One region of the Lelliottia amnigena genome, then DNA from elsewhere that is predicted to be linked to it. Evidence: predicted binding sites of a transcription regulator. Region 1 holds the regulator's gene; the other holds the start of a gene.
What was found. Region 1 encodes Fur, which represses iron uptake genes when iron is present. Its sites were predicted from a motif close to ATAATAATGAGAACNACTATCAA; they were not measured.
Positions count from the first base shown of each region.

Region 1 (6,514 bases):
GGTTTCGAAGAAGGTAAAGCGTGTCTGCGTGCCAAAATCGACATGGCATCGCCTTTCATCGTGATGCGCGATCCGGTTCTGTACCGTATCAAATTTGCCGAACACCACCAGACCGGCAACAAGTGGTGCATCTACCCGATGTACGACTTCACCCATTGCATCAGCGATGCGCTGGAAGGCATCACGCACTCTCTGTGTACGCTGGAATTCCAGGACAACCGTCGTCTGTACGACTGGGTGCTGGATAACATCACCATTCCTGTGCATCCGCGCCAGTACGAGTTCTCTCGTCTGAATCTGGAATACACCGTGATGTCTAAGCGTAAGCTGAATCTGCTGGTGACAGACAAGCACGTTGAAGGTTGGGATGACCCGCGTATGCCGACCATTTCCGGTCTGCGTCGTCGTGGTTACAGCGCCTCCTCTATCCGCGAATTCATCAAGCGTATCGGCGTGACCAAGCAAGACAACACCATCGAGATGGCGTCGCTGGAATCCTGTATTCGCGAAGATTTGAACGAAAATGCGCCGCGCGCAATGGCCGTTATCGATCCGGTTAAACTGGTTATCGAAAACTATCCGCAGGGCGAAAGCGAGCTGGTGACGATGCCTAACCATCCGAGCAAACCGGAAATGGGTAGCCGCGAAGTGCCATTCAGCGCAGAACTCTGGATCGACCGCGCCGATTTCCGCGAAGAAGCCAACAAACAGTACAAACGTCTGGTGATGGGCAAAGAAGTGCGCCTGCGCAATGCCTACGTGATCAAAGCTGAACGCGTAGAAAAGGACGCAGAAGGCAATATCACGACGATTTTCTGCAGCTATGACGCCGAAACCCTCAGCAAAGATCCGGCGGATGGCCGTAAAGTGAAAGGCGTTATTCACTGGGTCAGCGCTGCGCACGCGCTGCCGGTTGAAATTCGTCTTTACGATCGTCTGTTCAGCGTGCCGAATCCGGGCGCTGCGGAAGATTTCCTGGCGACGATCAATCCGGAATCACTGCTGATCAAACAGGGCTACGCTGAGCCGTCACTGAAAAATGCTGAAGCCGGCAAGGCTTACCAGTTTGAGCGTGAAGGCTACTTCTGTCTCGACAGCCGTTATGCAACCGCTACCAAACTGGTCTTTAACCGTACCGTAGGTCTGCGTGACACCTGGGCGAAAGCTGGCGAGTAATCCAGGTCAATGAGAGACAAACGCCGCACATTGCGGCGTTTTTTTTGCTTGTCGATCAGGCTGTTAGTATTTCATCGAAAAAAAGATGCCTAAAAATAAGGTCAATGAGCTGCTACTTATTTTATTAAATAAAATTTGATGCGCATGAGAAGAGTAAAATAAAACGATGTAATCGCTATCAATAATTATTAGTGATTGAATTTAGTTGATTTTTTAATGATAAAACCCTTCCTGATGTATATGTTACAAATCACTACCAATTATGTGCACTTCGTCATAATCCTGCATTTTGCCCACTGAAAAGCATTGATAATTCGCGTCGCGAAAAATAGTCTACAGACGGTAGTTAATTCGAGGGTATTTATAACTACCCCTGACCGTTTGGTCTTTTTAGATTTTTCGCCGTTTAAGGCGCTTTAATTCGTCAAAGAGGAACAACTATGCGTACGTTCAGTGGCAAACGTAGTGCGCTGGCGCTGGCTATTGCCGGTGTGACAGCAATGTCTGGCTTTATCGCTTCTCCGCAGGCTCAGGCAGCAGGCTTTATCGATGATTCCACGCTCACGGGCGGTATTTACTATTGGCAACGTGAACGTGACCGTAAAGACGTCACCGAAGACAAATACAAAACCAACCTGTCCCATTCTACCTGGAACGCCAATCTTGATTTCCAGTCAGGTTACGCTGCGGACATGTTCGGGCTGGATATTGCGGCGTTCACTGCCATTGAAATGGCCGAAAATGGCGACAGCGCCCACCCGAACGAAATCGCGTTCTCCTCCAGTAACAAAGCCTACAAAGAAGACTGGTCGGGTGATAAAAGCGGAATCAGCCTCTACAAAGCGGCCGCTAAATTCAAATACGGTCCGGTTTGGGCACGCGGTGGCTATATTCAGCCAACCGGTCAGACGCTGTTAGCCCCACACTGGAGCTTTATGCCAGGGACGTATCAGGGCGCTGAAGCCGGGGCAAACTTTGACTATGGCGATGCGGGCGCGTTGAGTTTCTCCTATATGTGGACCAACGAATATAAAGCGCCATGGCACCTTGAGATGGACAAGTTCTATCAGAATGACAAGAAAACCAAAGTCGAGTATCTCCACTCGTTAGGGGCGAAATATGACTTTAAAAACGATTTAGTGCTGGAAGCGGCGTTTGGTCAGGCAGAAGGATACGTGGATCAGTACTTCGCCAAAGCCAGCTATAAATTCGATATCGTTGGCGGCCCGCTGTCGACCAGTTATCAGTTCTACGGTACGCGTGACAAAGTCAGCGATGGCGGTGTGAACGATCTGTATGACGGCACGGCATGGCTTCAGGCGCTGACCTTTGGCTACAAAATCGGGCAGGTTGATTTACGCCTGGAAGGGACATACGTGAAGGCCGAAGGTCAGCAGGGCTACTTCCTGCAGCGTATGACGCCGACCTACGCATCTTCAAATGGTCGCCTGGATATCTGGTGGGATAACCGTTCGGATTTCAACGCCGATGGCGAGAAAGCCGTATTCTTCGGTGCCATGTATGACCTGAAAAACTGGAATCTGCCGGGCTGGGCAGTTGGTGCATCTTACGCGTATGCATGGGACGCAAAACCTGCTGATATGGCGACGCCGGACGCTTACTACGATCCGAACTATCGCCTGAAAGAGTCCTCATACAGCCTCGATGCCATCTACACGCTTCAGGACGGTCGCGCGAAGGGCACGATGTTTAAACTGCACTTCACTCAATACGACAACCATTCCGACATTCCAAGCTACTCGGGCGGTTACGGCAACATCTTCCAGGACGAGCGTGACGTGAAATTCATGGTCATCGCACCCTTCACCATTTTCTGATGAACGCGCCGGCGGGATGATTCCCCCCATCCCGCCGGAATGGAGACTGATATGCTGAAAAAATGTGTTATCGTCGCGATGCTTGCATCGGGACTGGTCGCTTGCGCACAACCGCAGGCACCAAAAGAAGACTCTCGACTGAAAGAGGCCTACAGCGCCTGTATTAACACCGCCGAAGGATCGCCAGAAAAAATTGAAGCCTGCCAGAGCGTGCTGAATGTGCTGAAAAAAGAGAAAGCGCACGAGCAGTTTGCGACGCAGGAAAATGTGCGGGTGCTGGATTACCAGGCCTGTATCCAGGCGCGTCAAACCGGCAACGATCAGGAAGTGGCAAAGCGTTGTGACAAGATCTGGCAGGAGATTCGCAGCAATAACAGCAAGTAATCCTCTTTTGCCACGCCCGGCTGTGCGCCATCCTGATGTGAGTTGGATGGCGCACAACCGGGTTTTTTATTTATAGCAGGCAAAAAAAAGCCAACCGTCAGGTTGGCTCAGTGTATGAAAAACGATTATTTCGTGTCGTGCGCGTGATCGTTTTCGCGGCAATCGCCTTCAGCACAGTGACCGTAGAGGTACAGGCTGTGGTTGGTCAGACGGATACCATGACGAGTGGCAATCTCACGCTGACGAGATTCGATAGATTCATCGCTAAATTCAATCACCTTGCCGCAATCCAGGCAGATGAGGTGATCGTGGTGATGCTGTTGTGTCAGTTCGAAAACGGATTTACCGCCTTCAAAATTATGACGGGTGACAATCCCGGCGTCATCAAATTGGTTCAGAACGCGATAAACGGTCGCCAGGCCAATCTCTTCGCCCATGTCGATCAGACGTTTATACAAGTCTTCCGCACTGACATGGTGATTGTCCGGCCCTTGCAGTACTTCCAGAATTTTTAAACGAGGAAGCGTAACTTTCAGGCCAGCCTTCTTTAATGCGGTATTGTTGTCAGTCATGCGGAATCTGTCCTGTTGCTAAACGATTCACTTCTAAAGAAGAAGTGACAGAAAATGCACTTGGGATAATGCGTTTCATTATAGAACTGCCATGCCTAAATGAAAACTGCAAGTCTCAAGCAAAGTATGCTTATAAAAACGTGGTATCGCCAACAAAGTTGAGCGAAGGCATCCACTTTAACCTGGGATATTGTACAGGTATGAAAGCAAAAGTTAAAAATTTGTAGCAATTATTTTAATTGGAATTACCTATCAATGCGGCGCAACAGTTTTGCAGCGCCGCACGATCAATCAGGCATTCAGGATATCGTCGAGGTGAAGTTCTTCGCGGATCTGCTTAACCCATTTGTCTACGCGTTCTGCGGTGAGCTCTGGTTGACGGTCTTCGTCAATCGCCAGGCCCACAAAATGATCGTCATCCGCAAGGCCTTTAGACGCTTCAAAGTGATAACCCGCCGTTGGCCAATGACCGACAATCGCCGCGCCGCGCGGTTCGATGATGTCGCGAATGGTGCCCAGCGCATCACAGAAATACTCTGCGTAATCTTCCTGGTCACCGCAACCGAACAGCGCGACCAGCTTACCGTTAAAGTCGACTTCTTCCAGCGTTGGGAAGAAATCGTCCCAGTCACACTGTGCTTCGCCGTAGTACCAGGTTGGAATGCCCAGCAGCAGAATATCGTAACCTTCGAGATCTTCTTTGCTGCTCTTCGCAATGTCATGGACGTCGGCAACGTCTTTACCTAGCTGTTTTTGAATGTTTTTTGCGATGTTTTCGGTATTACCGGTATCGCTGCCGAAGAAAATGCCGATGATTGCCATGAGTAAAATAACCTCTTGAAACTTAATGGTATGGTGGCACAAATTGTCCACGGATGAGGGCAATCATAGCAGAACAGAGAAGTCAGCGGAAACAGCTATCACGCGGGACTGCACTCTGTGCTACATGAAAGTGGGGTAAGGGCGATTTTTCAGACTTTTACTGTGAATGGCGCAATGCCTGCAGTTGCAGCATAAGCATCTCTTCGATCAGCTCGCTGCGGCTGATTTCACGGGCCTCAGCCAGTTCGCTTAGGGCGTCGACTGCGTCCGCATTGAGTTTTAACTCGACGCGTTTAAGCCCACGACTTTTGTCGCGTTTAAGCTGGTTTCGCTTATTGATGCGCAACTGTTCATCGCGCGAAAGCGGATTGGTTTTAGGTCGTCCCGGTCGACGTTCAGTCGCGAACAGATCTAATGTCGTACGGTCCGTTTGTTCTTTGGCCATGATTCAGAGACTTCGGGGAAAACGAGCGGCCCTGCTATTGCCGGGGCGATGAGCGCGACATCATACATTACTGATATCAGCACGCCAACGACTGGAGGCCAACAGGCGTCCAGTCGCTGACATTTTAATCAAATCGCGTTCTCAGAGAGATAACGGCGGATGGCGCGCAGCACCGCGTCCGGTTTTTCGGCGTGAACCCAGTGGCCTGCACCGGCAATCACATGCGCACGCGCCTGCGGGAATTGCGCCAGCAGCGTATCGCGATAGGCTTCTGTGACATACGGTGAATTGCCGCCGCGAATAAAGAGCGTAGGGGCCTGCCAGGCTGGAATTGGCTGCCAGCCAACAATGTTATCGTATTGATCCCACAGAACCGGGACGTTAAACCGCCACGCGCCCTCGACGAACGACTTCAGCAGAAACTGCACCACGCCTTCTTCATCTAAATGCTCGCGCATAATCGCCGCAGCCTGCTGACGGGTTGCAACGCCCGCCTCAGTGACGGCGTTGATCGCCGCAAAAATTTCGTCGTGTCGACGCACATCGTAATCCACAGGTGCTACATCAATCACCACCAGCTGGTTGATGCGCTCTGGCGCAATCGCCGTCAGGGCCATCACCGCTTTACCGCCCATTGAATGGCCAATCAGCGTCGCTTTTTCGATGTTATTCGCATCGAGCGTATCCAGTAGATCATGAGCCATCGCCGCATACGTCATCTCTGGATCGCGCGGTGAAACCCCATGGTTGCGCATATCGACCTGCAGAATATTGTGATCGGTAACCAGATCGCGCGCGAGCACGCCCAAATTATCGAGGCTGCCAAAAAGCCCGTGAACCAGTACGATGGGAGAATTATTGTTCGGCGATTGTGCAGATTGCGCTCGGCTATTCAATTTCATGGCAAAGTTCTTTTTTTACGTATGTCAGGTTAGGGTATTATGTTGACCATTCTGCCGCCCGGCTGCAAGGATCCAGTTTATTCTGACTTTTGCCGCCACCCTGGCTTGACCCTATCCGCGGTTGGGATTAGCCCCTATAATCCCAACGACTTGTATTCAGATAAGATATTGCACTGGATTAAGATGAAAACAATCGAAGTTGATGATGAGCTCTATGCGTATATTGCCAGCCACACGCGACATATTGGCGAGAGTGCGTCCGACATTTTACGTCGCATGCTGAAATTTTCTGCCGCTTCACAGCCTGCAACTCCGGTTTCGAAAGAGGTTCGCGCGTCAAACGTCGTGGCGGAAGCTAAAACCGTAGCGCCGGTT
Region 1 is NZ_CP077236.1:3,055,868-3,062,381, forward strand. Features, by position in the region: gene glnS (glutamine--tRNA ligase) at 1-1,176, shown strand, start outside; gene chiP (chitoporin ChiP) at 1,617-3,014, shown strand; gene chiQ (ChiQ/YbfN family lipoprotein) at 3,069-3,398, shown strand; gene fur (ferric iron uptake transcriptional regulator) at 3,524-3,970, opposite strand; gene fldA (flavodoxin FldA) at 4,262-4,792, opposite strand; gene ybfE (LexA regulated protein) at 4,950-5,237, opposite strand; gene ybfF (esterase) at 5,366-6,139, opposite strand; gene seqA (replication initiation negative regulator SeqA) at 6,323-6,514, shown strand, end outside.

Region 2 (6,514 bases), 600 kb from region 1:
AGCGTGCTTTTACCGGAGCCATTCGGGCCCATAATGGCGTGCACTTCGCCCGGACGAACCTCGATGTTCAGCCCGCGCAGGATCGCTTTATCTTCCACACTGACCTGTAAATCTTTAATGCTTAACATGTGCTTTCCTTAATCCTTAACCGACGCTGTGTTCGAGGCTAATTGCCAACAGTTTTTGTGCTTCAACGGCGAACTCCAGCGGCAGTTCAGAGAACACGTCTTTACAGAAGCCGTTCACAATCATCGAAATGGCATCTTCTTCGCTGATCCCGCGCTGCAGACAGTAAAACAGCTGATCTTCACCGATGCGCGAAGTGGTGGCTTCATGTTCAAGCTGAGCCGTATTGTTACGGCACTCCACATACGGGAAGGTGTGCGCGCCGCAGTCGGTGCCAATCAGCATCGAGTCGCATTGGGTAAAGTTGCGTGCGTTGGTGGCCGTCGGCATGATTTTCACCAGGCCGCGATAGCTGTTCTGGCTGTGTCCGGCGGAGATCCCTTTCGAAATAATTGTCGATTTGGTGTTTTTACCGATGTGAATCATCTTGGTGCCGGTATCGGCCTGCTGATGCCCGCTGGTCAGCGCTACGGAGTAGAACTCACCGATGGAGTTATCCCCGCGCAAAATGCAGCTCGGGTATTTCCAGGTGATGGCTGAGCCGGTTTCCGATTGCGTCCAGGACATCTTGCTATTTTCACCTTCGCACAACGCGCGTTTGGTGACGAAATTCAAAATCCCGCCCGTATTGCCATCGCCCGGGAACCAGTTCTGCACGGTGGAATATTTTACTTCCGCATCTTTATGGATAATCACTTCCACCACCGCTGCGTGCAGCTGGTAGCTGTCGCGCACGGGCGCAGAACACCCTTCGATATAACTGACGTAGCTGCCTTCGTCGGCCACCAGAATGGTGCGCTCGAACTGTCCGGTTTTTTCGGCGTTGATACGGAAATAGGTCGACAGTTCCATCGGGCAACGCACGCCTTTCGGAATGTAAATAAAGGTCCCGTCAGAGGCCACAGCGGCATTGAGTGCGGCAAAGAAATTATCGTTACTCGGCACAACGGTGCCGATGTACTTTTTCACCAGATCCGGATGATCGTGGATCGCTTCGCCGAATGAACAGAAGATAATGCCCTGCTCCGCCAGCTTGCCGCGATAGGTCGTGGCGACGGAAACGGAGTCAAATATGGCATCGACCGCCACTTCGCGTCCTTCACGGACCGGCACGCCGAGCTGTTCAAACGCCTCTTCCACCTCTTTACTCAGATAACTATTTTCCCCGGTCTGCTGCACAGCGCCAGGCTGTGAGGCACAGGTATCGTCACAGCTACCGCAAGACGGCGCGGAATAATAGCTGTAATCCTGATAGTTAAGATGTTTATAGTGCGCCTTCAGCCAGTGCGGCTCTTCCATCTCCAGCCATGCGCGAAATGCGCTCAGGCGAAATTCGAGCATCCATTCTGGCTCGTTACGCTTTGCCGAGATTGCCCGCACGACATCTTCGTTAATGCCTTTTGCGAGCTCATCAGTTTGTAGCTGGGTGAAGAACCCCTCTTTGTAATTGAGGTGCCCGCCGCTCCAGGTGTTGACATCGTCTGTTGCTTCAGTATTACGAGACATAGTACCGCCTATACCCCAAAGCTTTCGCCGCAGCCGCATTCGTTCTGGGCTTTCGGGTTATTAAATTTGAATAACTGGTTTAAACCTTCGCGCACGAAATCGACTTCTGTTCCGTCGATAAACGGCATGGCCTGGAGGGCAACAAACAGCTTCGCGCCGTCCGTTTCAAAGACCAGATCGTCTTTCTCAGGCTCGGTGACCGTATCCAGCACGTAGCCAAAGCCCGCACAGCCAGTCTGTTTCACGCCTAAACGCAAACCCACTATTTCCGGTTTTTTATCGATTAATTCGTGAATCTGCGCCGCCGCAGTCGGCGTGAGAGTCAATCCACGCCAGGCGAAATCAGCAGGGTTAAAGGTTTCTGAATGCAGTTCCATAGGTCCACCTCGTCTATTGAGCCACTACGGGCATAACACCATGTTAGTGATAACGATTATCACTTCAACCCCCTGACAGCAGGGGCTTTCGGCTTAATCGCCCTTTTTGGCTACTTTACTTAAGCATAGACCCTGCCACGGCTGGCAGGAGCGTTGGATAAAATAATGCAATATATTGATAAATAATGGATTAGAAAAAGCTAATCGCTGCAACGGGTTACCCTGTTAAAGATGCATAGACAATACCTATTTTTAAAATAGACAGAGCAGAATTTCCAGGAAAATACTGAAACAGGGTGAAAATGGCGCGTCGAGCGAGCGATTTGGCCGTCAGGCGCTAGACTTTAGGAGACACCAAAAGGAGATTACTATGTCATCACATGATTTTGAGAATGAAGCCGATCGCCTGGCGAATAAAGCCTTTAACAAAGCTGACGAACTTGCTGGAGAAGCGCAATCCCAGTTTGGCGCTGCGGTTGACTCTCCGAAACATCAGCTTAAAGGCGCAGCACGAAAATATGCCGCCAAAGCGTCGGATGTGGCAGATGATGTGTCTGAAAGAGTGCGTGATAATCCGCTAACCGGATTGATGGCCGCAGGTGCCATTGGCCTGATTATTGGCCTGTTGATGGGTCGTAAATAATACCTTCACTCTGGCCCGCAAGGGCCTTTTTTACAATCCCGCTTCGTGGAACGACACCGCAAACCCCTGCTCTCGCCAGTGATCCAGCTGTTCCTGCTGACGTGGTGTAGCGGTTTTACCCGTCCAGACAAAGATTTTTTGCCCCGGGAAAAGCTCCGGGCGTGGGGAATCGATCGGCTCTGCTAACACGTCAATATGCCAGCCTTTATGGGAAAGCCGGGCAGCTTCAAGCCACAAGCGCGTGCGGTCTTCGCACTCCCATCCCATTAACAGCGCGTCTTTTCCTGGTTTTTTGCGCGACTCCACCAGAGAAGCCGCCGCAACCTCAATGAGCACACCGTCTAGCAGACTTGCCATATGGCGAACCGTGTTTTGATCGAGACTCATGCGTTGGCGGACCGGGACAAGAATATGATCGATGAGGGCTTCAACGGAATGTTCACGGCGGAAGTCAGCAAGTTTGGCGCGCAGTTTTGCCGGGCTGGCGTAGCGCAAGACCAGCATCATCTCTTCCTGATATGCCGTCCAGCTACTCTCCGTGACCAGTTCCTGCGTGCCCAAAAGGGCTTTCACCTTGCCCACCGAAACGCCGCTCTTCATAAGACGTTTAATTTCTTCGATGCGCAGAATGTCTTCTTCATCGAACTGGCGATGGCCGCCTTCGCTGCGCTGCGGTTTCAACAAACCGTAGCGACGCTGCCATGCACGCAGCGTAACTGGGTTGATTCCGCATCGTTCGGCGACTTCGCCGATACTGTAATAGGCCATTAGCTCCCTCACGCTCAATACTTCCATACTAAAACTAACTAACCTTATCAGATTGTACAAACGAAATGTATAACTAAGAACCCGGATGACAGCAAGTATTAGTCTTACAAACCCGGATTAGGTTTATGCATTGTTGTACAATCTTTACGATATGTATCGCTTAGCATGAGGGAGATTTACGGCAACGTTAGAAATCGACTTTCTTTTCAGGCCAGGCAATCGGCGGAATGCCTCCCAGTTTTGGGCTGGCAAAAAGATGCCCCTGAAACTCAGAAATGCCAGCCGATTCAAGCCACATCCACTCTTCCGCTTTTTCAACGCCCACGGCGCAAAACTGGATTTCCAGTGAGGCGCAGCATTTGATGATGGCCTGGACAATCGCCTGGCGCGGGCCGCTTTTATGCACATCCGCAACCAGTTCGCGGTTGATCTTGATACGATCTGGCTGGAATTGCGCCAGCAGCAGCAAGCCCGCAAAACCAGCTCCAAAGTGATCGATCGCCACGCTGATGCCGGCGCTCTTGAGCTGTCGGACCGCCACTTTGAATTCGGTGAGCCGCGAAATCACTTCACTTTCGGTGAATTCGATAATGATTTGCTCAGGCACCAGACCATTGGCAGCAATTTCTTTCAGCAGGAAATCGACGGCATCAGGCACATTGACCAGCGTCATCGGCAGCAGATTCAGGGATAACGTCTGGCCTTCAAGGCCCAGCGCACTCGCCATCGACAGCGCCACCTGTTTGCTTTTCAGATCAGATTCGTAAATCGCATTCCCGGTCAGCGACGCAAAATAAGTGACCGGTGACTCGCCAGACGGCGTACGCAGCAGCGCTTCCCAGGAGACAACTTGTTGAGTCAACGGGTCAACAATAGGCTGAAACGCAAAGCTACAGTCTGCCCCTTTGGCGATCACTTGAGGCTGGCGTGAAAACGCATCCTCTTCGGGGATAAAATCCCACGAATCGCCCGGCGGAATCTCGAAATAGTTTTCTTTTTCAGTGGCTTCAACAAAGGTTCGAAAGAACTGTAGCGCACGATCGTTGTACGTCAGCTGATAGCGCGTTGTCCCTTTATTCAACACCTGCTGAAGCACTTCTTCCCTGTCATAGCGCCTCAGATCAAAGAGTTCCATTCCTACATGGCCAAATCGTCTTGATGGACCGTAGTCATAGAGCAACTCCACCAGATTGTAGTGCCGGGTGTCCTGGCAAATATGCTCGTAGATACGCCTGACGCTCTCTTCTGGCCCTTCCAGCAGCTGGAAAAAGTGCATTCCGTTGAATAATAAAATCCCTGTGACGTCAGAGTGCCGGTTCTTATCCGCGGCAGCCTCTACCATCTTTTCCAGAGATTTAACTGGAACGTCCGCGCAGATATGGCTGCGGTAAATAATGGTTGTGAGCATGATTTTCCAGGGTGTTTTTGAGTGAGTCACACATGCAAATGGTGTGAATATCGCTTGTTATACCATATTAGTTGCTTAACAAATAATTTACAGCTCAAGGATTTAGGTGTTTTTTTGATCCGTTTTTCCGCCTTGTACAACTTTGCTTCGGCATACACGTTGTACAATATATCCTTTGCATAATCCTGCATTCCTGATAAACGTAAAGCATTGATTTATATAAAACCTGTTACAAAAAATGAAAAAATATGAAAAATCTGTACATTTTTAATGTACAGATTTAGGAAAAGTGTATACCTTATTTGTAACGTTACTGATTACTCATTTTTACAGGATCGAAACATGCGCCAGAACGGATACCAACCCGATGCCGCCACTGCCATTGCACAGTACTTTGACAAGGCCGCCTTACCTACCCAGCAGGAGACGCTCGGGCAGGTGGTTGTCGAAATCCTGCGTGACGGGCGCAGCCTGAACCGCAAAACGCTGTGTGCCAAGCTCCTGTGCCGTCTTGAAGATGCATCGGATTTGGAAGAAGAGAAACATTATCAAACGCTTATCGGATTACTGTTTGATCGCTGAAGTTCGCAAAACAATTAACAGGTTTCCTGGTTTGTCAGTCAACGGGACGAAGGAGCGCTGAGGGCTAGCAAAGACCAGGCGATCGGAAATGCTGTTAGAGATGCTGTTATGAATAGACGTGGTGTAGACAAAATAGTTGACGAGCTTATTGGTGAAGCCGTTCTTTCGCTTTTGAAAGAGAACGGCCCCATCAATACGCATGCATTAACGCAAAGATTACGGAATATGAAAGCTCATGAAAAGGATCCTGAGCGGCGGGAAGCCATAGCAGCGGTTATTGCAGAGATAAGCGGCAATGATGTGGCGTTTAAACATTACAGAGCCGTGCAAAACCCAGCGAATCGAGAGGGATCTCAAAGGATGAATAATAACAACGTTGTTCCTTTATTCAGCAACGGAAAGCCTGCCGATCCAAAGAAAATACATTGACTGCCAACCGCCACTTAACCATCACGGTGAGAATAAATGAGACAGAATATTCAGGTTCAACCCGAATTTAATACAGTAAACTTCGATAGCGCAGTATCAGAATATTTTCGTAACGCAGGCGATCGGTTTGCGGATGAGTCCGCTGTTTTTAACGCTGCGGTGCGTGATGTGCTGGTAAACGATGGATATGTCTCCAACAAAGCGATCATTCTTTGGCTCATTCATGCGCTGGAGTCGACGAGCGATGTCGTTCGCGCCGACGTGATTCGCAAAACGCTGGAAATCGTTGTGGGTTACACAATGGATGATATTTAACGCCTGTACGCTAATCCCCGTAACGTGTCATCGTCAAATGTGTCGAGCATCATGACGATGACACGCTCTTCCTGGCAACAAACCCTCCAATAAACCCTGATATATCAATGAAATGAATATATGGCATGGATTCTGCTTATGTCCTGCTTTCGAGAGTGTTTCCCGCTGAACCTCTCTTCATTTCTTAACAGGTCTGTTATTGATGAAAAAAGTCGCAAGCGTCTGCCCTTACTGCGGTGCAGGCTGTAAATTAAATCTCGTTGTCGAAAACAATCGTATTATCCGCGCCGAAGCCGCCGATGGCGTCACGAACCAGGGTACGCTGTGCCTGAAAGGTTTTTACGGCTGGGATTTTCTGAA
Region 2 is NZ_CP077236.1:3,657,309-3,663,822, reverse strand. Features, by position in the region: gene sufC (Fe-S cluster assembly ATPase SufC) at 1-128, opposite strand, end outside; gene sufB (Fe-S cluster assembly protein SufB) at 145-1,632, opposite strand; gene sufA (Fe-S cluster assembly scaffold SufA) at 1,641-2,009, opposite strand; gene I6L74_RS17230 (ElaB/YgaM/YqjD family protein) at 2,380-2,652, shown strand; gene I6L74_RS17225 (MerR family transcriptional regulator) at 2,683-3,420, opposite strand; gene I6L74_RS17220 (diguanylate phosphodiesterase) at 3,608-4,828, opposite strand; gene ycgZ (regulatory protein YcgZ) at 5,171-5,410, shown strand; gene I6L74_RS17210 (hypothetical protein) at 5,519-5,839, shown strand; gene I6L74_RS17205 (biofilm/acid-resistance regulator YmgB/AriR) at 5,876-6,154, shown strand; gene fdhF (formate dehydrogenase subunit alpha) at 6,357-6,514, shown strand, end outside.
Region 2: the regulator Fur is predicted to act here: its motif matches at 2,050-2,072, upstream of sufA (Fe-S cluster assembly scaffold SufA).